DNA from 2 places in the Paenibacillus sp. IITD108 genome. Region 1 is predicted to be linked to the other one. Evidence: riboswitches for the same ligand, from Rfam matches in the RefSeq annotation. Region 1 holds a riboswitch; the other holds the start of a gene.
What was found. A riboswitch is a leader RNA that binds a small molecule or an ion and turns the genes downstream of it on or off. The one in region 1 is predicted to bind cobalamin.

Region 1 (15,499 bases):
CGTCCCCGTCCTGTAAGGCATAACGACTGCTTCCGTAATTGGGAAACCAGCCGTTTACTTTGTATATCCAGCCGCTTAACTCTCCGCAATCAAATTCATAAATATTGTTGATCCCTTCAATATAATTACTGTTATAAAGAGGGGTCCTATTAAATTCCATATGAATTTTATTTGCCTTCAGCTCGCGAAGCAGCACATCAAACACCGATTCACCTTCGTAAAAAACAACCTTCTTTGCAGCATAAATTATTCCGTCCTGCGGTAGCACCTCTAATTTATCTGCATCAAATATATTTAAATTATCGAGGATCGTTGCTGCTGATACCGATAATGTAACCGTCAGCTCTTTCTGTTTATCAATCTTCGTATCCTGCCACTCCACAGGCTCTGGTTTACCTGGCAGAACAGGATCGGTGAGATATTTATCCTTGTCGTTTGGCTCTTTAGTTTCAATTGGTGCTGGCGTAGAAGCTGGTGCTTTCTCACTATTATTTGAAGCTTCTGCAGCTTGATTGGATCCATTTGCCGCGGTTGCTGCAGGTGTTGGCACAATCGGTTTAGTTTCTGGCTCCGGCTGCTTATCAGGTTCAGGTATGATGGTAGAGGATGTGCTGGATTGATCGACGGGAGCTTCCCCATCATCTTTTAAACCTTCATTAGATTGAGCTTCAGATTGAACTTCAGGATTACTTTCCAGATGCTTCTCCTGATTGTTCTCTAGCTCATCCGTGGCACTCCCTGCCTCGCCAGTTTGTTCTAATGAAGAATTGTGTGTAAGTTGACCGACATTATTATCTGTTTTCACCGATTGCTTCTGAAAATTTCCGCCCCAAAAAAATGCAATTGCCAGTACACATACAATTGCCAGACCAGTTAACCATTTCTTTTTATTCATGTAAACCTCCAAATCAAACGTCTGACAAGTCGTAGAGACGGTTCTTATTCGTCAGAAATCTTTCATAGGACGATAATGCATAGAAAGCTTGATCCGTAGCCATCAAATCAATCTGACCAGAATTAGCCCCGCCGTTACTGCTTCCACCAGATTTCACATAATAAAATCCGCCTTTTACGTCTGAGTAGGCCAGCAATGCATCAAATACTGAATTTCCGTTTTTAATAAATCTGACGTCTTGATCAGGGTTAATGCCAAGGCCTGTTAAAGCAACGATTACCTGAGCGACGCTCTGCGAATTTACAGTTTCCCAGGTGGCATAACCACCATCTGCATGCTGGACATTTGATAGCCAAGACAAACCGCGATCGATAGCCTTTGTGACTTTCTCATTATTTTTATAGTAGGGAGTCAAACTTTGTATAGCCATTGCCGTTATATCCGGATCCGCTTCAGATGGGTTATTGCCAAGCGCCCAGCCTCCTCCATTCACTTCTCTATCCAAAATAAACTGAATCAGCAGCTCTCTGGTCGTTTGTTTTTTAACGCCTGCTGCTACAGGGATGTCATAGCTTTTACTATCCAAAGCTATAAGCGCAAAGATTGGGCCATTAATTCCTTGCTTAATAACAGTTTCAAAATCTGCAAGCGGCTCGCGCAAATCGTAGCCTGCAGCATTCGTTATATCTTTTCCAATCGCGGTTAACGCAAGAATAACTCTGCCATACTCCGTATATTTTACATGATGGAGCTTGCTGGAATTCTCTATTAAAAATTGCTCTACATTTTTAACATATTGACTATAATATTGCGCATCGATTGGTATGCCTGAACGAGCAAGCCCAAATATCGTCCAATCGCCGCCAACGCTTGCTATGACAGGATTCGTTACTTCTGCTTGTATAAAGCTGGACGTTTTTTTCAACTGCTCCGTTATTTTTGCTATTTCCAAAGATTTTTGAAATGCTGTTGAATCTTCCTTGTATACATATGCACGAACTGCAACTACAGCAGCCATTTCCCTAGTAACGGCTTGATTGGCATGAAAGCCAGCTGCATCGCCCGTCATAATGCCAAGTGCGGTAACTGCCTCAACAGCTTGCTTTGCCCATTCTGACACTTTATTGCTATCTTTTATTACACTAGCGGATTTTGAAAATTCAAGCTCTAATGCTCTAGCGATTATAACTGCCATTTCTTCACGAGTAATCGTTGCATTAGGCTGGAATTTATTCGCGTAGCCTGTAATCAAGCCTTTATTAAAAGCTGTGTTTACATAAGGAGCAAACCAGTCCTGGTCCGTTACATCCGTAAAAAAGCCTGTTTGTTCTGGGGTCACATCAAAGTCTAGCATTGCTGCCAAAATCTTTGTGAACTCCGCTCTCGTAATCGGCTTCTTCGGATTGAACTTGCCTGCGCTGCCTTGGACAAAGCCATTGTCCGTAGCTTGTTGTATAGCCTCTAATGCCCAAGCAGAAATTTGTTCATAATCGCGATACAGCTCTTTAATGGAAGACGTAGATTGCTGTTCCTTACTTGCAGAAGCTATCGATACATGGAACAAGAACGCCGAAACAAACAAACTGCCAATGAGCAGCCACGATAACCACTTCTGTTTTCTCATCTCTTTCAAACTCCTCCTGTTACTCTATACCGATGAATGATAAGAACAAGTTTATAGATAAAACTTATAAATTCTTATAATTCAAAAAACCTCTTAACAGAAGGTTAAGAGGTCTAAACTGCACTTACAAAAAAAGCATGCAAAAATAGACACCCTCCTATCCTTCGTAGAAAAATGATCTAAAGCTTTTCAGGCAGGTATTCTGGCTCAAGAATCAACGTCTATGCTGCCTTCCCAGTTTCCCAGTGGCATTTAAGCATAGACTCCTCTTATACAGCGGCGGGACCGCGTGGGAATCTCACCCACTTCCCTTTTACCCAATTAAATAAAGTCAACTTTACTTACTGGCACCTTAAGCTTTTATATTTTTATTGTCTGTTTATCATATATGATATGTTTGTGTTTGTCATGAACAAAATGATATTCAATCAAATACTTTAAATAAAAAACACTTCTTTAACGGAATTGGATTTCCGATAAAGAAGTGTCTGTTGCTTCTCGCGTTATATTTAATTCTTACCCTTTCACGACACCTTATGCTCAATCCTCAGCTTATCAGCCACCATTGCGATAAATTCGCTATTGGTTGGTTTAGACTTGCTGATGTTGATGGTGTAGCCGAACAGATGGCTGATGCTGTCGATGTTGCCGCGTGTCCACGCCACTTCGATCGCATGGCGGATCGCACGTTCGACGCGTGACGGCGTCGTTTTGAATTTTTCGGCGATAGCTGGATACAACGTTTTTGTAATTGCTCCTAAAATTTCAATATTGTTGTATACCATCGTGATCGCTTCACGAAGATACTGATAACCTTTAATATGCGCTGGTACGCCGATTTCGTGAATAATGCTCGTAATATTCGCATCCAGATTTTTGCCCTTTGCCATTGGCACTACATTGGATTTCAATGATGTGGATGAAGTGCTGAATTGCGCTGAAGTCGAGTGGGCAGGCACTCCCACAAGCTGACGGATACGATTAGCCAATACTTCCATATCGAATGGCTTTAAAATATAGTATGAAGCTCCCAACTGTACGGCCTTTTGCGTAATATTTTCTTGGCCGAATGCTGTTAGCATAATGATCTTAGGCATTGGACTCAAATTCATTTCACGCAGTTTTTCCAAAACACCTAATCCATCCAAATGAGGCATAATAATATCAAGTATTAAAATATCTGGAACATTACGTGTCTGCTCCAAATGTCTTATTACCTCTTCACCGTTATACGCAACACCGCAAACCTTCATATCACTTTGTTCGGATATGTATTCCGATAACAAGCCAGTAAATTCTCTGTTGTCATCTGCTAACAATACTTCGATCTTGTGCAAAGTGTAATCCTCCCTCGAAATGATATTGATGTCTCGCTCTTAGGTTGTCTGAATTTAGTTTTCGACATAACTAATTGAATTCCTCCTGTCGAAAATTTTTTTTCTTTATTTTTTTATGTAATTTCGATATAATTAATAATTTGCTACATGATCTGATTCCATTCGAAATCATTCGACAAATAGAGCCTTTTCATATGACAAATATGGAACTGTTTAATTTTAACACAATTTAGCAACGAGTATAAACAAAACTGTGACTAACAGCTTGTTTAGTTGAAGGAAAGTTCAACTAATCAAGATGCAAGTCACAGTTTTGTTGTTTATTAAGCAGAGTTAAACTGCATACTGCACTTGCTCAGCCAGGGCGGATTTGGTTGGCTTAAGGACGCCTGCGTCCTGCAGCATCCATTCAATAAAGCAGCCATAGCCTGATGAAGGATCATTAACAAACACATGTGTTACCGCACCAATCAATTTACCATTTTGCAATATCGGGCTTCCGGACATTCCTTGAACGATGCCGCCAGTTTTATCCAATAAGCGTTTATCTGTTATTTTAATAACCATTCCTTTAGTAGCTGGTGCAGATTGCTTGGAAACATGAGCAATTTCAATCTGGAAACGTTCCACCTTCTGTCCGTTCACAACGGTCCAAATTTCTGCTGGTCCTTCCTTGACATCTTCAGCAAATGCTACAGGAACTGGTTTCATGCTATAGCCTTGTGCAGGGGCTTCCTTCATCTTACCGAAGATACCAAAAGCTGTGTTGCGCTCAATATTGCCGAGAATATGTCCTTCCTTTACGAAGGTTGCTCTCTTCTCTCCAGGCTCGCCAGATTGGCTTTTGTTAATTGAGGTAACATGCGACTGCAAAATTTTCCCTTCACCGACCTCAATCGCAGTTTGTGTATCCATATCGGTTATTACATGTCCCAAAGCGCCATATACGCCATGATCAGGAGCAAAGAAGGTTAATGTGCCCACCCCTGCTGCAGAGTCTCTGATATACAGCCCAAGACGCCAGGATTGATCCTCAGCATCAAATACAGGCTGAAGCAATGTTTCCTTTATTTGACCGTTACGTTTAAAGGTAACCTTTAGCGGCTTATTGCGATCAGCGTACTTGGCGCAAAGCTCGGATACTTTCTGTACCTCTCTAATTGGAGTATCATTAATATTCGTTATAAGATCGCCAAGCTTTAAACCAGCTGCTTCTCCAGGTGATAGCTTCTGACCAGATTCATCCTTTACTTGGTGATGGCCGACGACTAGTATTCCAGCAGATTTCACCTTTACGCCGATCGTCTGTCCCCCAGGGATTACCCTTAAATCTGGAACTACATTTACCTTTACAGTTTTGAAAGGAATTTTACCAAATAATTTCATCTTCAGGTTTGTTTGACCACTTTGAAAAGGCTGTAATGACAGCGGGTTTTTCAAATTAACGGATAACGTTTGAGCTGATGATCCGTTAACCTGCAGCACTTGTGGATCGACCGATACTTCTGCTTGAACGGGTACTCCATATTGTAAATGCTTCAACTGGCCTGAGAATAAACGAAGTTCATTCGGCAATGCGGCAAATTGTTGAAAAGCGGAGGAGCTACCGAGCATGCATACGACGATCACGAGAACAAGGCCAAACCATCGCTTCCTTTGATTGGAGTTCAATGATTTCACGCTCCCTGACTTTCCATCGTAAGACGAAAAAGGTAGTATCGCCAATGGCGTACCTTTAAGTTACCCTTCGCTCACCGTTTTATGTCCGCAAAAAGTTTCCCTTATTTACTTCCTTTAAGCACCTTTTAAATCATGTGCCAAATCAAGCATTTCTTGTGCATGATTGCGAGTTTTTTCCGTAACCTCCACACCGCCGAGCATTCTTGCCAGCTCTTCGATCCTGGCATTGTGAACTAGTTCCGTAACGCCAGTTGCCGTTCTTTCATCGGTAATTTGCTTGCGTATTTCATAATGATGATCCGCCATGCAAGCAACCTGCGGCAAATGCGTAATCGAAAACACCTGGCAAGTTAAAGCAAGACGGGACATTTTCTCTGCAATAGCCTGGGCCGCCCTGCCGCTCACTCCAGTATCCACTTCGTCAAAAACAAGCACAGGGATATGGTCAATTTCGGCAAAAATGCTCTTCAAGGCCAGCATAATGCGCGACATTTCTCCACCGGAGGCGATTTTGTTAAGCGGCTTAAGCGGCTCTCCCGGATTTGAGGAAAGCAAAAACACAGCTTCATCCATGCCATTGCTGTTCAGCTTGACCGATTGGTCTGCTTCTAGAAGCGGCTGCAAGCTTACTTCAAATCTGGCGGCAGGCATTTGCAGCATCTTAAGCTCGTTTTCAATTGCTGCTGACAGTTTTTTGCCTGCGTGGCTTCTCAAATGCGAAAGCTCCTGCGCAAGCTCAGCTGCCTGCTTCTGCATGGCAGCTTCCTGCTTATGAAGCTTTTCTAAAATATCATCACGATTTTCTATTAGATCACGTTCCACAATAATGGAGTCCAAATAACTTAAAATATCAGGTATCGTTTCACCGTATTTACGCTTAAGGCTATTGATGAGTGCCAAGCGATCGTCAATTTGCTCCAGCAGCTCAGGATCAGATTCAATACTGTCACGATAATCTCGCAATTGGAAAGCTACATCTTCAGCTTGATAAAATGCGCTTGAAAGCTGTTCAAATAAAGGAGACAATTTGGCTGGATCATACGACAAAATGTCATTCAGCTTGCTCATAGCCGTGCTAAGCGCATCGAGAGCGCGCTTGCCCTGCAGCAATTCATAAGCTTCTGATATGCCATCCATCCTTTTACTTGCATACATTAGCTTTTGCTTTTCTTCCAGTAATAATTCATCCTCTTGCTGCTTTAATGCAGCCTGCGATATTTCTTCGATTTGAAAATGGTATAGATCAAGCATTTGCGCATTTTGCCGGGTGGATTGCTCCAAATCCCGAATATTCCCTTTAATCTGCTGGAGCTCCGCAAAAATAGCCTGATATTGCAGCTTCCGCTCTATTAATAAATCACCGGCATACAAATCCAACCATTCCAAATGCTGCTCCGTCTTTAGCAATGATTGATGCTCATGCTGACCGTGTATATTAACGAGACATTCTCCGATTTCACGCAGCATCGTCAAGGTAACCAGTTGTCCATTTACTCTGCTTGTGCTTTTGCCTGAGGCAGAAAGCTCTCTTCTAATTATTAGCATATCATCAGATGATCCTTCAATGCCGAGCTGCTGCAATACCGTCCATACAGGATGCTTGGCATTTAAATCAAACATAGCCTCTATCTCGGCTTTATCACATCCGTATCTGACCATATCCGCAGAGCCTCTTCCACCAATAACTAAACTGAGTGCGTCAATCAGAATAGATTTGCCTGCACCCGTCTCTCCAGTTAGAACATGAAAGCCCCGATGAAATGAAACGTTAACTTCTTCAATAACCGCTAAATTTCTTATCGATAACTCACGCAGCATGATCAGATCCTCCTTAGTTTAGTAAAGCAAACAAGCGCTCCACAATTTCTCCGCTTTGCTTCTTCGTTCTGCAAATCATTAATATCGTATCGTCACCGCATATCGTGCCCATTACCTCAGGCCATTCCATATTGTCGATTAAGGCGCCTATCGCATTTGCTGTGCCTGGCAAGCACTTCAGCACGACCAGATTATCGGTATAATCGATATGAGTGAAATGGTCCAGTAAAGCCCGTTTCAGCTTATGAATCGGGTTGTGCCTCTGTACATCCATTGGCATTGAATATCGGTATTTCCCTTCCTCCGCAGGAATTTTAACAAGCATCAGCTCTTTAATATCCCTTGATACCGTCGCCTGGGTAACGTGCATGCCTGTCTTGCGAAGCGCGTCGACTAGCTCATCTTGCGTCTCTATCGTCTGGTTTGAAATGATTTCCTTTATTTTAAATTGGCGCATGCCCTTCATGAAATGGCCCCCATCCTTTTTTGTTTAAACCTGCTCTGCTATCCAATTAAGAAAGATACTTTGCGAACTGTCGCTTCCTTCACGTTAACGATTAATACGCCGGAGCAGCTTGGCAAAATTAAAGAATACATCAACAGATGATCCCTAAGACTGCTTGGTGAATAATCTACTGATTTACGTTCTTTTTCAAGCTTTACAACATATGTGCAGTGGTCTTGCTCTGCTATGTAATCTATATTCAATCTTGTCCCATATTCGAGCAGTTCATCGTCTACTTCAATAGGAATGCGAATAATATGCTTGCATGAGGGCACATCATATCCGGCACGCTTCAGCAGTTTTACCGCCTCATCGTCAGGATCAACGGGCTTGCCCTTGCCCAGCTTGACGGTATTCATGGCAACTGGCGAATGGAGCCAGCGGTAAACCGCTCGATAAAGCCAGATTACAATAAAAATCCCGCCAGCCAACATTATGAACCAATCTCCGTATTTCGTCATCGAATATCCTCCATTTGAGCAAATCGATTAAGCGAACGCTTGTTTGGTTATAGATAGTGTAGCAAATGTTGCCACCTTAGTAAAGCAAAAAAGATGCCTGTGCAGTATTTACTGATCGGCATCCTTTCCTTGGTGCTTTTATTTTATTATTTGAAGGCAGCATTAGCCTCGTGGACAAGCTGCTTGATAGCAGCTTGATCAAATGCGGGCTGGTTTTCTACACCAGTCCAGCTCCAAAAAGCCAAAAACTCGATATTGCCCTCGCCGCCCGTAATCGGAGAAAAAGTTAAGCCCTGCAGCGAAAAACCGAGCTCTGCAGCAAAAGCCGTAATGGATTGAAGCACTTCCTCATGCACGGCCGGCTCGCGAACGATGCCCGCTTTGCCTACCTTTTCACGCCCCGCCTCAAACTGCGGCTTAATTAAGGCTACGACTTTAGAGCCAGGCGCAATCAAAGTCGCTAGTACTGGCAGTATCAGCTTCAACGATATAAAGGATACATCAATGGAAGCAAATTCAGGTGCTGGCCCCTTCAAATCCTCAGGCTGCAAATAGCGGAAATTTGTCCGCTCCATTACGCAAACTTTTTCATTTTGCCTAAGTGACCAGTCAAGCTGATTGTAGCCTACATCGATAGCATATACGTAAGCTGCGCCATTTTGCAGCGCGCAATCCGTAAAGCCGCCCGTCGAAGCTCCGATATCAAGCATTGCTTTGCCCGTCAAGTCAATCTGATACAGCTTTATCGCTTTTTCAAGCTTTAAACCGCCGCGGCTAACATAAGGATGCACTGCGCCCTTTACTTTAATTGCGGCAGTACGCAGCACTTTCGTACCGCTTTTGTCTATTGGCTCCTCATCTACAAGCACAAGGCCGGCCATCAGAGCTGCCTTTGCTTTTTCGCGGCTTGCAAAAAAGCCCTGTTCAACTAAAAGAACATCAATTCTTTCTTTACTGTTTGTCATTATTCACCTTTATTTATGATCTGCCTGTCACACGCTTCATGCGAATCGGCAGCATATTGCGCAGCTCTCCGGCAACACGTTCCGCAGTTAATCCAATTTCTGCACGCTGCTCCGTTATCGAGCCATGCTCAACAAAAATATCCGGCACGCCGATTATTTTGACAGGAACATTGTAAATGCCCTTTAAGGAATAGAACTCCAGAATGGAGCTTCCAAAGCCTCCCAGCTCCGTACCTTCCTCCAGTACAATAATTCGTCTGCCTTCGCTAGCCAGCTTAAGAAGCAGCTCCTCATCCAGCGGTTTAATAAAGCGGGCGTTGACAATCTGTACATTCATGCCTTCACGCTTCAGCAAATCTGCTGTATCTGCAGCTACCTCCAGCATCGGGCCTATGGCAACAATTGTTGCCGAATCGCCCTCACGCACTGTTTCCCACTTGCCGATTTCAAGCGGCTCCGGATTTGCATCAAGCTCAACGCCCAAGCCGTTAATTCGCGGATAACGAACTGCGATCGGTCCTGCTGAATACTCAATTGCCGTTTTCATCATCCGTCTTAGCTCATTCTCGTCCTTCGGCATCATGACAACTATATTAGGAACATGTCGAAGGAAAGCAATATCATATACGCCTTGATGCGTTTCGCCGTCCGGGCCGACAAAGCCTGCACGGTCAATCGCAAATACAACATTCAGATTCTGCCTGCAAATATCATGAATAACCTGGTCGTAAGCACGCTGCAGAAAAGTCGAATACACGGCAAACACAGGCTTTAAGCCCTCCATTGCCAGCGCAGCTGACATCGTTGCCGCATGCTGCTCAGCAATGCCGACATCGATCATACGATCAGGGAATTTTTCTGCAAAACTCATTAGGCCTGAACCGCCAGGCATGGCGGGCGTTACGGCTACGATACGTTTATCCTGCTCGGCAAGCTCGATCAGCATATCGCCGAATACTTGCGTATACATTGGCGGTCCAACTGCTTTAATCATTTTGCCTGATTCTATTTTGTAAGGCGATGCGCCATGCCAAGTATGGGAGTCATTCTCTGCTGGCTTGTAGCCTTTTCCTTTTATTGTCAGGACATGCACAAGCACAGGCCCTTGAATAGCGTCAGCCTGTTTCATAATCTCTTTTAACTGGTCAATGTCATGGCCATCAACCGGACCTAGATAAGTTAAGCCGAATTGCTCAAACAAAATGCCGCTTACGAGCAAATATTTCAGGCTGTCCTTAAAACGCTCTGCTGTTTTGGCCAGCTTGCCGCCAATTGCAGGAATTTTGTTTAAAAATTGCTGCAGCTCTTCCTTAGCTTTCTGGTAATGGCGGTCAGAACGGATTTTACCTAAATAATGATGCATCGCGCCAACGTTAGGTGCGATCGACATTTCATTATCATTAAGAATAACGATCATTTTTCTTTTTTCATGTCCGATATGATTCAACGCTTCCAGCGCCATGCCGCCTGTAAGCGCACCGTCGCCAATTACAGCGACTACGCGATTAGTCTCGCCCTTCAAATCGCGAGCTAAAGCCATCCCCATAGCTGCTGATAATGATGTGCTGCTATGTCCGGCCTCCCATACGTCATGCTCGCTTTCGGAACGTTTAACAAAACCGCACAGGCCTTTATATTTACGTAATGTATCAAATTTATCTTTTCTTCCAGTCAGCATTTTGTGCACATAAGATTGATGTCCCACATCAAAAATAAACTTATCCTCTGGACTGTTGAACAAATAATGCATAACGATAGTGAGCTCAACAACTCCCAGGTTAGGAGCAAGATGACCGCCTGTCGCAGACAATTTCTCAACTAGAAAATGGCGAATTTCCGCCGCCAACTGTTCCAAATGATCAGTTGATAAGCCTTTTAAATCCTGAGGACCGTTAATTTTATCTAGCAGCACGATTTTTTCCTCGCTTTCGCGGACAGTCTATTCTTGCTAAGCTGTCCTATGAACGATACAATTTTATGCTAGTATAGCATATTCATCGCCAGTTGCCCAATTTCCTGAGCTATCTAATGATCGCGATGCACCAAATAATCTGCAATTTGCAATAAACGCTCTGGAGCTGCAAATTTCGCATCCAGAATGGCCGCTTTGGCATCATGAGTCAGCTTCTCCACTTTGGCCTTGCTTTCTTCTAAACCATACAAATATGGATAAGTTACTTTACTTTGTGTTATGTCGCTATTTGTTTTTTTGCCAAGCTTTTGCTCGTCGCCAGTTAAATCTAAAATATCGTCCTGGATTTGAAAGGCTAGTCCAATATTTCGCCCATAATACGCCAGCTGCTTCAACTGCTGCTCAGTAGCGCCGCCGATGCGGCCTCCTGCTGTTGCCGAGAATATAACCAGATCGCTTGTTTTATGCAAATGTATATATTCGAGCTCTTCTATGGATGTAATGCCCTGCTCGCCTTCCATATCAGCCACTTGACCGCCAACCATCCCGCTTGGGCCAGCCAAACGGGCAAGATCTGCTACGATACGCAAAGTCTGCTCAGCGCTAACCGCACCTTTACCTGCAACCTCGGATACCAGATAAAAAGCGTGCGTCAATAAAGCATCCCCTGCTAAAATAGCCAGCGCTTCTCCAAATACTTTGTGGTTAGTTGGCTTACCTCTGCGAAAATCATCATTGTCCATCGCTGGTAGATCATCATGAATCAATGAATAGGTATGTATATACTCAATAGCTGAAGCGACGGGCAGTGCATGCTCGCTTGCTTCCTCAGCGCCATGAACCGCTTCTGCAGCTGCCAGCACTAGCGCAGGACGAATCCGTTTGCCTCCTGCTTCAAGCGAGTAAGCCATAGCCTTTCGAAGCTGATCAGGCACATCCCATTCTGCTGATAATGATTTTGCCATTGCCGCCTCAACGCGGGCAGCGGATTGTTTCAGATATATAGAAATAGCAGCCAGTTGTTCCAAGCTTATTCCCCTTTTTCCTCGTTTGAAGATACAAACGGTTTTTGTTGCAGCCCTTGCTCCGATTCAATCAGCAAATGAATTTTGCTTTCTACCTGCTCAAGCTTTCCGCCGCATAAACGGGAGAGGGCCATCCCCTCCTGAAACAGCTCAATGGCAGTTTCCAGCGGAACATCCCCGTTTTCCAACTGAGCGACAATGAGCTCTAATCGCTCCATTGCTTTCTCGAAGCTTAACGTCTCAAGATTAGTCGTTGTTTCTGCCATGTGGCTCACCTCGTTTGGATTGTACAACACAATCTAACTGTCCATCTGACAACTTTACTTTTACTTTATCGCCATCTTGGACCTGATCAATGCTGCCGATAATATGATTTTCCAGCTCATCGTATACTAAGCTATAGCCGCGCGCCATTACTTTAAGCGGACTAAGCGCATCCAGCTGCTTTATTTTCCCTGTCAAATTCAGTTTGTTTTCCTTGAGGCTTGCGTGAATCGAATTATTCATCCGCTTATTAAAGCCTTCCAGCTGCTTTTTCAAATAAAGCACCCGCGCGCCAGGATGATTGCCTGCCAAGGCGGCCTGCTGCTGCGCCAATTGAATATAGCGCTGCTTCACCAGCTGTCTTGTTCTGCCCTCCAGCTGCTCTGTTAAGCGATCAAGCCGCTGCATCTGATCCAGCATATACTTGCGAGGCTGCATAAAGAAAGGAGAACGTTTAAGCCGCGTCAGTTTCTCTTTGTTTGCTTGTATAAGCGCCTTCATTGCAAGCTGCAGGCGCTGCTCTGCTCGTGCTCGCTGCTGCTTCAACTCCAGCAAATGCGGTACGGCAAGCTCAGCCGCCGCTGTAGGCGTCGCTGCTCGCAGGTCGGCTACAAAATCAGCAATTGTAAAATCTGTCTCATGACCGACTGCGCTAATAACAGGAATTTGCGAAGCAGCAATGCTTCTTGCAACTATTTCTTCATTAAAAGCCCAAAGCTCTTCCAATGAACCGCCGCCTCTGCCGATTATCAGCACGTCGCAAGCGCTGTGCCGATTCATCGCATCAATTGCAGCGGCTATTGACGGGGCTGCCTGCTTGCCTTGCACAAGCACAGGATAAATATATATAGGTATAACCGGATAACGCCGCTGCAGCGTTATAATAATATCTTGCACCGCCGCGCCGGTTGGGGATGTAATAATGCCGATTGACCGGGGAAAGACAGGAATGGCCCGTTTGCGCGCAGCAGCAAACAAGCCTTCCTCATCCAGTCGATTTTTCAACTGCTCGTAAGCAAGATACAAGCTGCCTATACCGTCAGGCTGCATCGCTGTAGCATAGAACTGATAGGTTCCATCACGCTCGAATACGTTTATGCTGCCTCGAGCAAGCACCTTTGTGCCTTCCTTTGGGATAAAAGGGAGTCTTGCATTGTAGGACGCAAACATAACAGACTTCAGCTTGCTGTCTTTATCTTTCAAAGTAAAATACATATGCCCGCTGGAATGATGAACAAAATTAGATATTTCGCCTCTAAGCCATACATCGCTCAGCAGCGCATCCGATTCCATCTTCATTCGCACATATTTGTTAATTTCTTTGATGGAATAAATATGAGGCTGATTGGCCAATCCGATCACCCCTTAATTCCATTAGCCCTTTTTGCTGCAGTCAACGTATTTTTCATAAGCATCGTAATGGTCATCGGACCAACTCCGCCAGGGACAGGAGTAATAAAGGCCGCACTTTCCAAGCAATCCTCATAATTTACATCTCCAGCAAGCTTTCCGTCAGGCATGCGGTTAATGCCTACATCAATGACGATAGCGCCCGGCTTCACAAAGCTGCTGTCAATCGCTTTCGGTTTGCCGATCGCAACGACCAGTATATCTGCCTGCTTAGCAATTTCGCTCATATTCGCTGTTCTGGAATGGCAGATCGTAACGGTTGCGTGCTCACGCATAAGCAGCATAGCTACCGGCTTGCCAACAATATTGCTTCTGCCGATAACTACGGCATGCTTGCCTGCAATTTCCACTCCGCTGCGCTTAATAAGCTCGATTACGCCTGCTGGGGTGCATGGCAGCAAGCTGTCGTCGCCGATGACTAGATTTCCGACGCTTTGCGGATGGAAACCGTCGACATCTTTCTCGAGTCTAATTGCATCAATGACTGCTTTCTCATTAATATGGCCCGGCAGTGGCAATTGAACTAAAATACCGTTAATGCTGTTTTGATTATTCAAGCGCTCAATAAGCGCAAGCAATTCCGTCTCGCTCGTTTCAGCCGGCAAACGGTGAACCTCGGAATAAAAACCGACCTGCTCGCAAGCCTTTTCCTTGGAGCCAACATATACCTTGGAAGCAGGATCCTCACCAACCAGTACGACCGCCAAGCCAGGAGTTACACCCTGCTGCTTTAACCTGGCCGTCTCAGCAATAAGCTCCTCGCGAATTTGATCAGAAATTTTTTTACCTTCAATTTTTTGTGCGCTCATTTACCGATCTACTCCTTATATCAAAATACGTCTTTGTCTACTCCTTCGTTTCTTTTTGCTTCCATTCATCTGCGATTGAAATGAACTTGCCCAGTACGCCATTGACGAATTTACCCGATTCTTCATTACCATAATGCTTTGCAATTTCAATCGCTTCGTTAACGGCTGCTTTCGGCGGTACATCATCTCGGAACATGATTTCGAAGCAAGCAAGCCTTAATACTTGGCGATCAACTCGCGATAGACGATCTACCTGCCAGCCTGTCAAATACTGCCGCAGCATATCATCAATCGCTTCCCTGCGCTCCGCCACACCATAAGCAAGCTCTCGCGCGAAGGCTTCAGTCCCTTCCAGCCCATGAAGATCTCCGCCAATTTCATTCTCGCCACGAAGCTCGTCCATAATCATATCGACAGCCTCTTTAATCGTTACTTCGTTCATTTCCGTTTGGTATAAGCCTGATACCGCTATTTCTCTTGCTAATCGTCGTCTCATGTATCCTCCGTATCCGCATATCCGCGTGTCTGTACTTGCCTATAATTCGAAAAAACCTATGATCTCCTCCCTGCTCCGAATAGAAGGAATCCGGAGAACGGAGGAGACCACAGGATTACTTAAAAGGCCTGAAGCGATCAAGCAAGGCTTCCCATAATCGATGCAACGGCAATACAGGCCCTTCGTTCATTTCTTTATATTTGCCTATAGAATAACCGACAAATACTAGAAGCGCTACGAATAGCATGTCCCAAAAACCGAAGCATAAATAAACGATCCCGCATAAAACGCCTGACGC
Region 2 (15,499 bases), on a different contig from region 1:
AAGACAGCAGCTTTGCGCATTAAGGATGGCGATCTATCCTACCAGCTGCTTGATTCAACCAATTGTAAAAATTTTGCGAGCGGGGTCAATGAAATTGAACAATTGAGCATTGCCTTTGAGGAAATGCGGGTTCGCTTGAAAAGCTCAATCGATCAAAGTCTTCAATATGAGGAAAATCGCAAGCAACTGCTTTCCCATATTTCACATGATTTAAAAACACCAATTTCGGCGATCAAAGGCTATATAGAAGGCATTCTGGACGGAATTGCCAATACAGATGAAATGCGTGAGCGCTATTTACAAACGATTTATCGCAAAGCAGCGCATATGGATCAGCTGATTGATGAGCTGTTTTTATTTTCCAAGCTGGATCTGCATACTGTTGCTTTCGATTTTAAACCGGTAGAGCTTGTCCGATATTTGGATCATTTTATGGAGGAGCAGCAGTTCGAGCTTGAGAAGTCGGACATCGCTTTATCTTTTAGTTCGGAAAATATAGATCAACTTATGATCTCTGCAGATTTGGAGAAGCTGAATCGCGTGCTTAACAATATTTTGAACAATTGTGTGAAGTATTTGGAGTTTGACGATAATAACTTGCCGCATCGCGTGCAAGTGCGACTGAAGCAGGATGAGCATTTCGCTGTTATTGAAATCGAAGATAATGGACCCGGTATTACGGAGGATGATTTGCCTTTTATATTTGACCGGTTTTACCGTGCGGAAAAATCACGTAATTCAGAAACAGGCGGGAGCGGCCTTGGGCTTGCAATTGTGAAACAAATTGTTGAGGGGCATAACGGTATGGTAACAGCAAGAAACGCGCGCCAAGGTGCAATATTTACGATAAAGCTTCCAAAGATGGAGCCGGCTAAGGTGGTGAAAATGAATGCAGCATATTCTGATCATTGAGGATGAACGGGCCATAGCAGAGCTAGAAAGAGATTATTTGGAGAGCCATGGCTATCAGGTTCATATTGAAGGCCGCGGTGACATAGGCCTTAAAAAAGCGCTGGATGGACAATATGATCTCATCATACTTGATGTCATGCTTCCCAAAATGGATGGCTTTGAGATTTGCCGGGAAATCCGGCAGCAGCACAACGTGCCGATTTTAATGGTAACCTCCAAGAAGGAGGATATCGACAAAATTAGAGGGCTTGGCTTAGGGGCCGATGATTATATAACGAAGCCGTTTAGTCCTAGCGAGCTTGTTGCGCGGGTAAAAGCGCATTTGTCACGCTATGAAAGACTTACTTCTAATAAAGACAGTCATAATGATTTTATTCAAATCCGTGGTCTTTGCATCGATCGCCCGGCCAGAAGAGTAACGATTCATGATGAAGAGGCTATGCTTACATCCAAGGAGTATGACCTATTGCTTTTGCTTGCCTCGCATCCTAACCGGGTTTTCGATAAAATGGAATTGTTTGAGCGTATTTGGGGACTGGATTCCAATGGGGATACCGCAACAGTTACTGTGCATATTCGAAGACTAAGAGAGAAGATTGAACACGATCCTTCTAATCCTCAGTATATAGAAACGGTTTGGGGTGTAGGGTATCGTTTCAAAGTATAAAAAGAAATATGAATTTGGATTTGAGAAAAATGGAGGATGAATATGAAAAGCATTATTAAATTTTCGCTCAACAATAAGTTTGCTTTATGGATTATGACGATTATCGTTGTGTTCGCCGGGCTTCAATCGACTAGCACAATGAAGATGGAAATGATCCCGGATATTACTATTCCGATTGTAAGTGTAACAACCGTATATCCTGGCGCCGCTCCTGAAGAGATAATGGAGAAAATTACGAAGCCAGTCGAGCAAAGGACTAGAAATTTAAAGGGAGCTAAAAATGTCAGCTCCACATCATTTGAAAATGCTTCATCAGTCATTATTGAATTTGAATATAATACGGACATGGATCGGGCAGAAGATAATGTAAAGGAAGCGTTGGAGCAAATCACATTCCCTAACGGGGTGCAAAAGCCATCTATTTCCAGAATGAATATCAATGCCTTCCCAGTCATTTCCTTGAGCTTGTCTGACAGCTCAAAAACGATGCCGCAATTGACAGAAGCAGCTACGGATTTTGTTATTCCTAGACTCGAAAGCATTGACGGCGTAGCAGCAGTTCAAATTGCCGGTCAAAGCGTGAAGGAAGGCGAGCTCGTATTTAAGCAGGATGTATTAGCCCAGCTTAATATGACAGAGGATATGGTGAAAGGCATCATTAGCGCTTCTGTGCTTTCTGTGCCGCTCGGTATTTTTGAATTTGGCGATAGTGAAAAGTCGGTCATGATTGACGGAAACATCGCAACAGAAGATGAGCTTAAAAACTTGGTAATTGTACCAGGCGTTAAGCTGAGCGATGTTGCCGATATTACGATTGAAGACAAGGTAGAATCTGTTTCCAGAACGAATGGTCTGGACGCGATCGGGATTAACATCGTCAAAGGCGCTGATTCCAACACGGTCGAAGTAGTTAACAAGGTTAAGGATGAGCTCAAGAAGCTTGCGGAACAAAATGAAGGCATGACCTTTGTTCAATCGTTTGACCAAGGTGAACCGATTGAGGAATCTGTCAATACGATGCTGAGCAAGGCAGTAATTGGCGCATTGGCGGCCATCTTAATTATTATGCTGTTCTTGCGTGATATCCGCTCCACAATTATTTCTATCGTATCTATCCCGCTATCCATTTTGATGGCCATGATTGCATTGAAGCAGATGGATATTACACTAAATATTATGACGCTTGGTGCGATTACGGTAGCGATTGGCCGCGTAATTGATGACTCTATCGTTGTTATAGAAAACGTCTACCGCAGATTGTCGCTTTCCAATGAGAAGCTGAAGGGCAAAGAGCTTATTTTGTCAGCTACTAGAGAAATGATCATTCCGATCATGTCCTCTACGATTGTTACCGTAGCTGTATTCCTGCCGCTTGGCTTCGTTTCCGGCATGGTCGGCGAAATCTTTATGCCGTTCGCATTAACAGTCGTTTTTGCGCTAGGCGCTTCCTTGGTAGTAGCCGTTACAATTGTTCCAATGCTGGCGCATATGATGTTCCGCAATGGGCTCAAAGAAGGCAAGAAGCATGATTCAAATCCAAGCAAGCTTGCCCGCAAATATAGAGGCTTGCTTGAATGGTCGCTTAATCACAAATTGATCACATTCGGAATTGCTGTCTTGCTGCTTGTCGGCAGTTTGGGCTTATATCCGCTAGTCGGCACAAGCTTTATTCCGGACGATGAGCAAAAAATGATGCTTATCACTTATAACCCGGCTCCGGGAGAAACACGCGAGCAGGTAGAAGCAATGGCGCTTGATGCTGAGAAACTGCTTATGGATAGATATAAAGATAGCGATGATCTTAAAGTAGTACAATATTCCGTGGGCGGTGCTAATCCAATGAGCCCGGGAGCGTCCAAGCAAGCTTTATTTAATTTGAATTATGATAAAGACTACAAGGGCTTCAGCGAGGAAAAGGAAAAAATCGTACCTCTGCTTAAGGAGCTTGGCGGCAAAGGGACCTGGAAGGAGCAAGACTTTGCTGGCGGCGGCTTAGGCGGATCGGGTCTTTCCATGCTCGTGTACGGTCCTGATATGAAGTCGCTTGAGCCTGTAGTAAATGAGCTTATGAATAAGCTCAAGGAAAAGGAAAATCTGAAAAATATCAGCTCCAGTTTGTCAGAAACGTACAATCAATATCGTATCGTTGCAGATCGTGAAAAGCTGAGTCAGGTAGGTCTTACTGCGGGACAAATCGCGATGGAGCTAAGCCCTGTGCGGGAGCGTCCGCTGCTTGCAACGATTGAAAATAATGGCGATGCCGTTAATATTTACGTAAAAGTAGAGGATCGCCAGTACAGCAGCTTGGCTGATTTGGAAAATGTGAAGCTGCAGTCGCCGCTTGGCATGGAGGTTTCGCTCAAAGACGTCGTGAAAATAGAAGAAGGCGAATCTCCTAACACGATTACAAGAAGCAACGACAGAATTTATGCAGAAGTTAAAGCAGATGCAACGGTAGCCAACATCGGCGCGGTATCCAGTGAAATTAATAAAATGATTAATGACATGGATATCCCTGGAAATATTGAAATTACGATGGGCGGCGTTACAGAGCAAATTAACGAGACGTTTTCTCAACTTGGTCTTGCAATGCTGGCAGCTGTAGCTATCGTATACTTGGTTCTCGTTCTAACGTTCGGCGGTGGTCTAACGCCGTTTGCAATTCTATTCTCACTGCCGTTTATTGCAATCGGCGCGATGGTCGGCTTGTTTATCGCAGGCGAAACGATCAGTGCTACAGCAATGATCGGCGCACTGATGCTGATCGGTATCGTAGTAACGAACGCAATCGTCTTGATCGACCGTGTCATTCACAAGGAAGCAGAAGGCTTATCAGTCAGAGAGGCGCTTCTTGAGGCAGGAACAACTCGTTTGCGTCCAATTCTGATGACTGCGATCGCGACCGTTGGTGCACTGCTTCCGCTTGCACTCGGTTTTGAATCGGGAGGCCTTATTTCTAAAGGCATGGCAATAACCGTTATTGGCGGCTTGACCAGTTCAACGCTTCTTACACTAGTAATAGTTCCAATCGTGTATGAGTTCCTGAATCGCAAGCGTGCGAAGGTTGCTTCGTCAAAATAAATAATATGTGCTGCTCCTGCTGCCGTCATGGTTAGCGGGGGCAGTTTTTTATTTTGGAACCGGCGCACAACGGCAGTGCTGCGTACAAACATAATTGCAATGCCTTTCTCAAGTAGACATTCGAATAGCAAATAAGCTAAAATTTAATAATATGTAGAACAAAGAAAAGAGGGTATTGATATGTTTCGTGAGATTACTGCAGAACAACTGGATGTTTTATTAACAGATAACGCAAACATTAATTTAATTGATGTGCGTGAGCCTGACGAATGGGAAGAAGGGCATATCGCGCAAGCCCGCAGTATTCCATTATCGCAATTTCAAGCGAGAGAGCATGAAGTACACGACGTTCCTGGCGAAGTTATATTTATATGCCGCAGTGGAGGCAGAAGCGGCAGAGTATGTGAATATATGACCAGCCAAGGCTATGATGTTATTAATGTTGATGGAGGCATGCTTTCCTGGAAAGGCGAGGTAGTTACAGGAGAATAGCTTCTTAAGCAGGAGGTGGTCGCATGAATATTCGAAAAATACGGCTTGATGATAATGGCCATCTTCATACTAGCGAGGACCGCGACGAATATGAGAAGGATTATGCCCGATTAATTCAATCGCCGGCTTTCCGAAGACTGCAGGGCAAGTCGCAAGTGTTCGGTGCAGGCTCGGGTGATTATTATCGTACAAGGCTTACCCATTCGTTGGAGGTATCGCAAATTGCTCGCGAGGTGGCGCGCAGATTGGGCAAATCGTATGCTTTCCTTCAAGGCAATGAGCATCCCGGTCTTATTCTGCTCCCAGAGGTAGTCGAATGTGCTTCACTGGCTCATGATTTGGGGCATCCGCCATTTGGTCATAAAGGAGAGCAGGTGCTGAATGATTTGCTTCGTTCCTATAATGGCTCCTCTTATGAAGGAAATGCTCAAAATTTTCGTATTTTAATGTACTTGGAAAAGCGGGCGGGAAGTGAGAGAGGTCTTGACCTGACTGCAGCTGTGCTGTTAGCTATTAACAAGTATCCGGCTTCGCTCGCTGACCCGGCTGTCGTCAAGGGCGTGTATCCGATGGAGTGGAAGGGGATCCATTATTTGCGCGAGCTCTGGCAAATGCCGGAGGGATGCAGCACGTTGGAGGCTCAGTTGATGGATTTATGCGATGATATCGCCTACTCAACCCATGATATTGAAGATGGCATTCGCGCAGGAAAAATTCAATTATCGAACAGCTTCTTTGAAGATGACCGCCTTGTGGACCATATTATGACTGAGATTTTGAATGATACGACGAGCCAGGAATCGATGCGCTGGGAACAGACCAATATAAGACATATGGTCGAGTGCGTGCTGACTGATTACTATCAGCAATGGCAATCCGTCTACGAGCAGTTTGACCGTGAAACGTCCCGGACGAGACGCGAAATGAAAGCGAGATGGGTAAACCGTTTTGCCAATCAAGTCGGTATCATAGAGGATCCCGCAAACAATTGGAAAAGGATTACGTTTGTACGGGATGGGGTAGAAGATATTGAATTGCTCCGCACGATGGAAATATTAAAAAAGCTCGCTTGGGTGACGCTTATAAAGGACTTCCGCGTGCAGCGCCTGCAAAAGAGAAGTGAAATTATGATTCAGCGCTTGTGGGACAGCTTTATTGACTATGATGCAGGGCGCAGCATTTTGCCTCCGGATTGGACCGAAAGCTATGACAAGCACAAGGCCATATGGCCATGGGAAAGGCTCGTCGCTGATTATATCGCCGGCATGACAGACTCGTATGCAGAAAAAGTGTACACAGAGCTATTTGCCAGCCGGTCAGGCTCCATATACGAAAGGGACTAAACGAAAAACACTCTACTGCCTTTGTCGGCGGAAGAGTGTTTTTTATGTTGAGCGTCCGTCTTTGTAAGCTCATTTTAAACTTTACAGGTTTCTATATCCGAAATTGGCGAACAATAGCGGTCGGAATCGTAAGAAACAAAGTATATAGAAAGCTAGCTGCATTCCTGACAAAACACGCATAAATACCTTGAAAAACACAAATGTATATGAAAATTCATACACAATGCGCTGGAATGCCCCGAAAACCCCAATTGTATATGAAATATCATACAGAACTGGTCGATGCCGCCTCCAAACGGCTAAATGTATATGAAAATTCATACACAATGTACTGGAATGCCCCGAAAACCCCAATTGTATATGAAATATCATATAGAATCAGTCGATGCCGCCTCCAAACGGCTAAATGTATATGAAAATTCATACACAATGCGCTGGAATGCCCCGAAAACCCCAATTGTATATGAAATATCATACAGAACTGGTCGATGCCGCCTCCAAACGGCTAAATGTATATGAAAATTCATACACAATGTACTGGAATGCCCCGAAAACCCCAATTGTATATGAAATATCATACAGAATCGGTCGATGCCGCCTCGATAAGTACTTTGCAATAGCAAACGCTGTTTTGAAAATGAGCACTCATGCGCCCAAGCTAACTGATTTTCCTCAGTTTGTTGGGGAAACTTACATTGGAAAACTGTTGTCGTGTATTACTAGTTGGTCAGCCGTTCCGTTATTATGCCCAAAATCGTAGTTTTGAGGCGGCAAAGTGACAGACGTTCCGTTATTGATCCATAAATCGCAGAAAGTGCCCCTTTTGGAGCTGTATAGCGGAATGAGTGACCGCGAAATGAAGAAGTTGGCGGTTTTTAGGCAAATAACGGAACGTGTGACCAAGTTCATTCATTGTGTAGAATCGTTTATTCATGTATTCGCCCAAGCTAACATATATTGTATAGCAAAGTACAGGCCTTGCTTGTGCAGCATGACAGGAATGGGGGCGATAATAAATGAAAGCCCGGTCTCCGGCATATCCACTGATCGATGAAATGCAGCTGAATGAACAGCAGCAGCTTACAACAGGGCAATTCTCTATAACAGGGATGAATTGTGCGGCATGTGCTGCCAGAATAGAGAAGGCGTTGCAGAAAAAGGAAGGTATCAGTGAAGCAGCTGTAAGCTATGCATTTCGCACCGCTTGGGTCCAATATGATACTCGGCAGATTACAATTCCTAAGCTTTTGCAAACCGTAGAGAAGCTGGGCTTTCACGCCTCAGCCAATCAAACCTCAATAGAGAGTATTAAGCAAGAAAAAAACAAATTGAAAACCAGACTGCTGTGCTCTTTATTATTAGCTATCCCGCTTCTGCTGAGCATGACTCAGCATGTGTCATGGTTGCATTTTATTGCTGAGAGCTTGCCGCCTCTGCTTTTTCATCCTTGGCTGCAGCTTGCACTTGGAACGATTATTCAGTTCGTAATCGCCATGCCATTTTATTTTGGCGCCTTTCATGCCCTTAGGCAACGAAGCGCGAACATGGATGTGCTAGTCGTATTAGGTACGTCAACGGCTTATTTTTACAGTCATTATGTTGTATTCCAAAATGAGCTGTGGAAGTCAAAAGAGCTGCTGATGGCAGGCATTCCACTATATTTTGAAACGTCTGCGGTTGTCATAACTGCTATTTTGTTAGGCAAATATATTGAATCCGCCGCCTCGCTCAAAGCACATGAAGCTAATTCAAGCTATAATGACTTGGCCAATAAATTAGCAAGAGTGCTGCGCAAAGAAAAGTGGCAGGAAGTAAGAAGTGAGTTCGTTAGAAAAGGCGAGCTGGTCGAGGTGCGAGAGGGCGAGATTATACCTGTGGACGGCTTGCTGCTTGAGGGCTGCTCCACAGTAGAGGAGTCTTTGCTGACGGGAGAAAGTAAGTTTATAGAGAAAAACCCAGGACAGCAAGTATGGGCAGGCACAAAAAATGGAGCGGGAAAACTGACGATACAAACCAATGCCGCGGGCTATGATACGCTGCTTAGCCAAATAGAAGAGCTGGTCAGGAAGGCGCAGCGCTCTAAAGCGAATATTCAACGACAGGTTGATCGAATTGCTGCTATATTTGTACCCATAATTATGCTGATCGCGACATTGACATTATTGCTGTGGGGAATATGGCTGGATACGGGCAATTGGCAGCATGCTGTTTTGTGCATGGTTGCAGTGCTGCTGGTAGCTTGCCCTTGCGCGCTTGGCTTAGCTGCGCCCTTATCACTTGTGCTCGCTTCGGGGCGATTGGCCAAGCAGGGTGTCGTCGTGAAGGATGCCAGTGCACTTGAGCGTTTGGCAGCTGTCGATACGATAGTTTTTGATAAGACAGGAACGCTTACGACAGGTACGCCGATTATTACACAAATTATTGCTCTTGGCATGACGAAGCACCGTTTGCTCAGCTATGCTGCAGCCGCTGAAATGCAAGCCGAGCACCCGCTTGCAAAAGCAATTGTCAGTCGTGCAGTAGCTATGAAGCTGCAGCTTCCTCAAGCCGAGAATAGCAGCTACATAGCCAGCTCGGGCGTCAAGGCGCAAATAGACGGGCATCTGTTTATGCTTGGACATTTAAGTTTTTTGAAGCTGCACCAAATAAACCCTGTATTGCTATTATTGCAGGAAGCAGAAAAAAGAGAGGCCAATGGCGAGACGGTGCTGTTCGCCGCTTGGCAAAATCGTTGCGCAGGCTTTATCAGCTTTAGAGATCCGATAAAAGAGGAGGCTGCTGAGCTCGTATTTGCGCTGCGAAACACATATATAACGAGTATAATGGCAACTGGCGACGGGGCGGCGCCCGCCCATGCGATTGCTGCCCAAGCTGGAATCGAGCAGGTATACGCTTCGCAAACGGCTGCGAGCAAGCTGGAGCTGGTGCGTCAGCTGCAGCAGCATGGGAAGCAAGTCGCAATGATTGGTGACGGCTGGAATGATGCGCCTTCCTTGGCTGCTGCCGATGTGGGCATTGCAATGGGGAGCGGAACGACAGCGGCTTTGCATGCAGGACATATTACACTGCTCTATTCTAGACTTAAGGCAGTTACAGACGTAATTGCGGTTAGTAAATTGACGATTGCGAATGTGAAACAGAACTTGGGCTTTGCCTTCCTGTACAACATGCTGATGCTACCGCTCGCTATAGCAGGTCTGCTGCAGCCGTGGATGGCAGGAATTGCAATGGCGCTAAGCTCGATTTCTGTTGTAAGCAATGCGCTTCGGCTGAAGCTGCAAATGAATCGCAGATACAAAGGAGCAGCGAAAGGATGATGATAACATGGCATGAGGCGGGACTAATATTGCTGACAGGTATTTTCGGGGCTCCCCATTGCATGGGCATGTGCGGAGGGATTGTAACGACGGTTGCGCTTAACAGCTCTTTTTCTGCATGGCGGGCGAGCCTGCTGTATCACGCGGGAAGAATAACCTCCTATACGCTGCTTGGAATGGTGATGGGCCTTGTTGGTTCCTTCCTCAATGTCGCAGGCAAGGTAGCAGGCTTGCAAGGCGCAGCATCTATTATAGGCGGTATTTTTATATTGCTTTGGCTATGGCGGCGAAATCAGCTGCCATTTTTAGCGGCTTTGTCTGCAAGGCTGCATCATCAAATGACCCCAAGGTCAGAGCGCAGTGCCTATATGGAATCTCTGCATATTGCTTTAACAGGTTTTGCCTTCGGATTTCTGCCCTGCGGGCTGACCTATGCGATGCAGATGAATGCTGCTGCTTCGGGTACAATGGTATCGGGGGCTGTTATTATGCTGTTATTCGGCCTTTCTACCTTTCCTGTACTGGCAGCGACAGCGGCAGCAGCAAAGCTGATTACTAGAAAAAATAGAAGCCTGCTGCGCAAAATCGGCAATGCCGCTGCTTTATTAATAGGAATCATTGCCATAATGCGCGGGCTAGCTGCTAATGGCCTTATTCCGTCTATAGCGATATGGCTATGGTAGTGATAAATGTTATAAAGTGCGGACCGCTTTCATTTCGCGAAACAATGTGACCGGTTTCTCTTGTCCGAGCTTGATCGAGAGTTTAGCCTGCCAGTCGCCTGGCATTAGCGGGTAGCCTTCTCCGATATAAGTACCGGGCTGCTGCTCTTGAAGCGTGAAATTCATATCGCCGCAAAACATGCCGATCATACTGAGCTTCACGGACAGCTCGGCCCCTGTGATCGGCAGTTGATCCTTATCTGCAAGCTCGATAATAAAGGTGTTTGGTGTGAGTACTTTTGCCGGGGCTGGCGTAACCGTCCATATGGCCTGCAAGTCAGCTTGAAGATGCTCGGTAGTAACAGGCAGGCTTTCCTCTTTTGCAGAAGGATGCAATGTATCTTGAAAAAAATAAAAAATTCCGAAAATAAGGATGACGATAGGCAGGCATATTACAATTGCTTTAGATGAATAGTGAGCGGGTGATGCTTTTCTATTCATAAGCGCACTCCTTTCGATTTATGGTCGGGAATGGACAAATAGGCGGTTGAAGTGTATAGTTACTACTGACAATTTTATTTTAATTAAACAGGTGCTAATCGATCGCAGAGATGCTATCTTACGTCGGTCAGCATAATTGGGAAACCGGTGCAAATCCGGTACGGACCCGCCACTGTAATGCTGGACACCAGCCTTGCTGGAAAGTCAACATCAGTTAATGCCACTGAGCAGCCGCTGCTTGGGAAGGCGCTGATCGTTCAAGCTGAGTCAGGATACCTGCCTGTTTAAAAGACGCTTATGCCTACGAGGAATTAGGGAGGTGTTCGGGGGATCCATTGTTTGCAGCAATCCTGCAGGCAATCACGGGCATTTCCGACACTTGTTGTTGGGAATGTTTTTTTGTGTTTCAGCTAGATATAGAGAATAGGAGAGAGATGTTCAATGTGGAAAAATAAAAAATGGAATAAACGAATGCTGCTGTCCTTGCTAGCTGTTATTTTGACAGCTATGCTGGCTGCCTGCGGAGCTGGCAGTACGAATCAGCCTAGCGCTACGCCTTCATCCAGTTCAGCTGCCAGTACGCCTGAGACGACGGCTTCACCGACTCCTGATCAGGAGGCCGAGACTGCCTATCCCTTGACACTTAAGGACAGCACTGGATTTGAGCTTACGTTTGAAAAAGCGCCTGCCAAGGTTGTTTCTATTTTGTCCAGCGAGACTGAAATTTTATATGCGATCGGTGCAGGTGAGCAGGTTGTAGGTGTTGATGATTTCAGCAACTACCCGCCAGAGGCGCTGGAAAAACCAAAGGTGGGAGATGTAACAACAAATATTGAAGCGGTGCTTGCATTGGAGCCTGATTTGGTGCTTGCTTCCTCTACTATGAATACTGCCGCAGTAGAGCAGCTTAGAGCTTTAAATATTAACGTATATGCAACGGATCCGAAAACATATGACGAAGTTGCCCAGAAAATTGAATTAATCGGTAAAATTATGAATAAACAAAATGAAGCTGCTGCAGTAGCGGGTCATATGCTTACAGTTAAATCGGAAGTGACAGACAAAATTAAAGATGCAGCGAAAAAGTCGGTTTTCTTTGATGTTTCTGATGGATGGACAGTTGGCTCCGGCGAGTTTATCGATGAACTGATTTCACTAGCTGGCGGCAGCAATATTGCTGCTGAGCAGCAGGGCTGGTTCGAAGCTGACAATGAAATGGTGATCAAGCATAATCCGGATGTGATATTATTCTCAAGCTACGGAGGGGATACAAACGCTCTGGTGGATGGAATTGCAGCAAGATCTGGCTGGGATGCTATCGAAGCTGTGAAAAACAAAGCGATTTTCCCTATAAATGAGGATCTTGTATCGCGAGTTGGCCCGCGTCTGGCAGACGCCCTGCAGGCAATGTCTGCTGCGGTTCACCCTGAGCTGTTTGAAGCGAAATGAAAATAAAACTTTACTTGTATGGAGGAGCAGCATTGCTCCTTCTTGCTGTTTCTATTATTACTAGCCTTTCTTTAGGCTCAGCGGGCATTTCGATTCAAGATGCCTGGCGCATACTCGTGCATTATATGTTTGGCTTGTCTATGGATAATTCCAGCTTTAGCGGTGCTGAAGTAGCCATCATTACGAAGGTGCGTCTGCCGAGAGTTCTGCTTGCAGTATTAGTAGGAGCAGCTCTGGCCCTTGCAGGCGCGGGCTTCCAGGGTGTGCTGCGCAATCCGCTTGCAGATCCTTATACGCTCGGCGTCGCGTCCGGCAGCTCGGTTGGCGCTGCCTTTATTATAGCTGGCGGGCTGCAGCTTGCCTTGGGGATTTGGACGCTGCCGCTGACAGCGTTCGTAACGGGTACAGCAGCGCTGCTGTCTGTTTTATGGCTGGCTAGACGCAACGGAGCGATGAATATTGAGACGTTAATCTTATCGGGCGTTATAATTCAAGCTTTTTTAGGAGCTTTCGTATCGTTAATGATCTCGATGTCACAGGGCGTCGTTAATCAAATTTTATTTTGGATTATGGGTTCGCTCGCTTTAAGAAGCTGGGAGCATGTTGGGATGATTTTACCGTTTGTTGCCGTAGGACTGCCTGTCCTGTTCATTTTCAGCCAGCCGCTTAATTTGTTCATGCTTGGTGAGAGGCATGCGGCTCATCTTGGGGTGAAGGTGGAGAGGACGAAGCTGATCGTGCTGCTCTGCTCCACCTTTTTGACAGCAGCTGCCGTATCTGTATCCGGCGTAGTCGGCTTTGTCGGTTTAGTCGTTCCGCATCTTGTTCGCTTGCTGATCGGTCCGGATTATCGTTTTTTATTGCCGCTATCGGCAATAGGCGGCGGAATGTTTGTGCTTTGGTCTGACACACTGGCAAGAATGGCAATGAGTCCGAGAGAAATTCCGCTCGGAGTAGTGACCGCTTTGATTGGTGCCCCGTTTTTTGCTTATTTGCTTATCCGCAGAAAGAAAGAGGAAAGTAAGGGAGGGCTATTATGATACAAATCAAAAACGTTTCCCACTTTATCCAGTCAACTGCAATATTAAAGCAAATAAGCTGTTCCTTCACGGAAGGGAAAATATACGGGATTATCGGACCTAACGGGGCCGGGAAATCGACCTTGCTGCAGTTGCTGTCCGGAACTGTCAAGCCAAGCAGCGGCGAAATATGTCTTGATGACAAGCCTGTTCATTTGATCGCGCGAAAAAAGCTGGCCAGATATATGGCTGTTCTGCTGCAGGAAGGCATTCCTCCATTAGGCTTTACAGTAAGAGAAATCGCAGCAATGGGAAGATTCCCCTACCAGAACTGGCTTGGGGGCGAGGATGCTGATGTGGAGAACATGATTGATGAAGCGCTTGCTGCCATGGGAATTGAGCATTTACAGCATCGCAAGCTGGAGCAGTTAAGCGGCGGCGAAAGACAGCGAGTGGCATTAGCCAAGCTGATGGTTCAAAACCCTTCACTTTTATTATTAGATGAACCGACTACTTATTTGGACATTGGCTATCAAATGCAACTGATGGATCAAGTGAAAGCATGGCAGCAGGAACGTAAGCTGACCGTGTTAGCCGTGCTGCATGATTTAAACCTGGCCGCTATGTATTGCGACGAAATCATGGTGCTTCATCAAGGTCAAATTGCAGCTGTCGGCACGCCTGCGCAGGTCGTCACCTCGGAGCTGTTAGGCAACGTATACAATACGAAAGCGGTTGTGTTTGACCATCCGGAAATTCAAGTTCCGCAAGTGCTTTTAACGCCTGGCAATTAAAGCTTACTGCTTAATATTAGTTGAATTGAACAGGATGATATTGAATGAGTGCGCTGCTTTTTACATTAAATGTTACAAAGTTATGACAACCGCAGCTTTAGACTGGTCGTCTCTATGATTTAGTGCAACTTTAAAAGGGCATGCTCGTCTAATTATGAGATTGCAACTAAATACATAGTTTTTGTAAAAAGGAGAATTATCCATGTCTATTCAGAAAAAGCATAGTCGGCTGCAGCGGCTGGCAGTAGCATCTGTACTGAGCGTAGCGCTATTGACTTCTCCGGTAACGCCATCGGCTGTCCATGCTTCAACAATTACGAGCGGAACATCATATGTTATTTTACATATCGATCAACCAGAGGTTTATTTGAATGGCGAGGCATTTACGTTGGATTCCCCGCCCATTATCCGCAAAGGAAAAACTTATGTGCCAGCTAAATTTTTAGGCGATGCCTTCGGGATGAAGGTAGAATGGATTGAAAAAACGCGTCAAATTATGATGGAAACGCCCAAATTCAATATTCAATTCGATACCGTAAACAAGGAAGTATTTGTAAATGGCCAGCGTTTTAACTTTGATGATGTAGCTATGCTTGCCAACGGAAGATTATTAATCAAGTTGACCTGGCTCTCTGATTACATGGGGGCTTCCTATATATACGATCACGAGCTTAGAAGGGTCGAGGTGCTTCATACCCGAAAGCCGGAAGGCGTATATGATCCTGAGGAAAAAAACTCTACTCCAGTTGCGAAATTTGCACTTGGCAAAACGGAATACCGCAAGGGGGAGCCGATTAAATATATAAATTTAAGCTATGATCCTGATGCCGAAGGCTTGAAGCTGGAATGGAAAGGCCGCGAGGATGTGTTTTTTGAAGCAGGAACCTATCCCGTAACCTTAACGGTTACAGACAAAAAAGGAAAGGTGAGCGTGCCTTTTACAAAGGAAATTGTCGTAACGGATGAGGTCTATTTATCAGAGCAGGAATATCCGATCTATATGCAGCCTGTTGGCGGTTATGTGAAAACGGACTGGAGCACTCTTTATAAATATTATTTGAATTTGCCGGATCTGCCGAAAAAAGTAACGGAAGATAACTCCCGTACGCTGCTAATGAGCGACAGCCCCGAAACCTTCAAGGAGCTCGGTATTTTGTACCAAGACAAAATCAACGGCAAGGGAAGACTGTATGCGGACCATATTAATGGAACAGAGGAGACAGTATCGTTTGCTATTCTGGCAACGAACACTTCGGATCATG

Region 2: another riboswitch for cobalamin. It lies ahead of V1L65_RS05930 (ABC transporter substrate-binding protein); the one in region 1 lies ahead of V1L65_RS07985 (S-layer homology domain-containing protein).

The regions. Positions count from the first base shown of each region.
Region 1 is NZ_JAZHCT010000007.1:22,419-37,917, reverse strand. It holds gene V1L65_RS07990 (DUF4430 domain-containing protein) at 1-895, opposite strand, end outside; gene V1L65_RS07985 (S-layer homology domain-containing protein) at 909-2,519, opposite strand; cobalamin riboswitch at 2,695-2,889, opposite strand; gene spo0A (sporulation transcription factor Spo0A) at 3,044-3,856, opposite strand; gene spoIVB (SpoIVB peptidase) at 4,190-5,527, opposite strand; gene recN (DNA repair protein RecN) at 5,651-7,354, opposite strand; gene ahrC (transcriptional regulator AhrC/ArgR) at 7,368-7,820, opposite strand; gene V1L65_RS07960 (hypothetical protein) at 7,859-8,320, opposite strand; gene V1L65_RS07955 (TlyA family RNA methyltransferase) at 8,467-9,285, opposite strand; gene dxs (1-deoxy-D-xylulose-5-phosphate synthase) at 9,299-11,197, opposite strand; gene V1L65_RS07945 (polyprenyl synthetase family protein) at 11,311-12,225, opposite strand; gene xseB (exodeoxyribonuclease VII small subunit) at 12,228-12,488, opposite strand; gene xseA (exodeoxyribonuclease VII large subunit) at 12,469-13,839, opposite strand; gene folD (bifunctional methylenetetrahydrofolate dehydrogenase/methenyltetrahydrofolate cyclohydrolase FolD) at 13,845-14,705, opposite strand; gene nusB (transcription antitermination factor NusB) at 14,743-15,201, opposite strand; gene V1L65_RS07920 (DUF2273 domain-containing protein) at 15,317-15,499, opposite strand, start outside.
Region 2 is NZ_JAZHCT010000005.1:94,807-110,305, reverse strand. It holds gene V1L65_RS05970 (sensor histidine kinase) at 1-912, shown strand, start outside; gene V1L65_RS05965 (response regulator transcription factor) at 890-1,579, shown strand; gene V1L65_RS05960 (efflux RND transporter permease subunit) at 1,622-4,660, shown strand; gene V1L65_RS05955 (rhodanese-like domain-containing protein) at 4,841-5,152, shown strand; gene V1L65_RS05950 (deoxyguanosinetriphosphate triphosphohydrolase family protein) at 5,176-6,495, shown strand; gene V1L65_RS05945 (heavy metal translocating P-type ATPase) at 7,512-9,812, shown strand; gene V1L65_RS05940 (sulfite exporter TauE/SafE family protein) at 9,809-10,495, shown strand; gene V1L65_RS05935 (FixH family protein) at 10,505-10,975, opposite strand; cobalamin riboswitch at 11,048-11,273, shown strand; gene V1L65_RS05930 (ABC transporter substrate-binding protein) at 11,417-12,424, shown strand; gene V1L65_RS05925 (FecCD family ABC transporter permease) at 12,421-13,464, shown strand; gene V1L65_RS05920 (heme ABC transporter ATP-binding protein) at 13,461-14,237, shown strand; gene V1L65_RS05915 (stalk domain-containing protein) at 14,440-15,499, shown strand, end outside.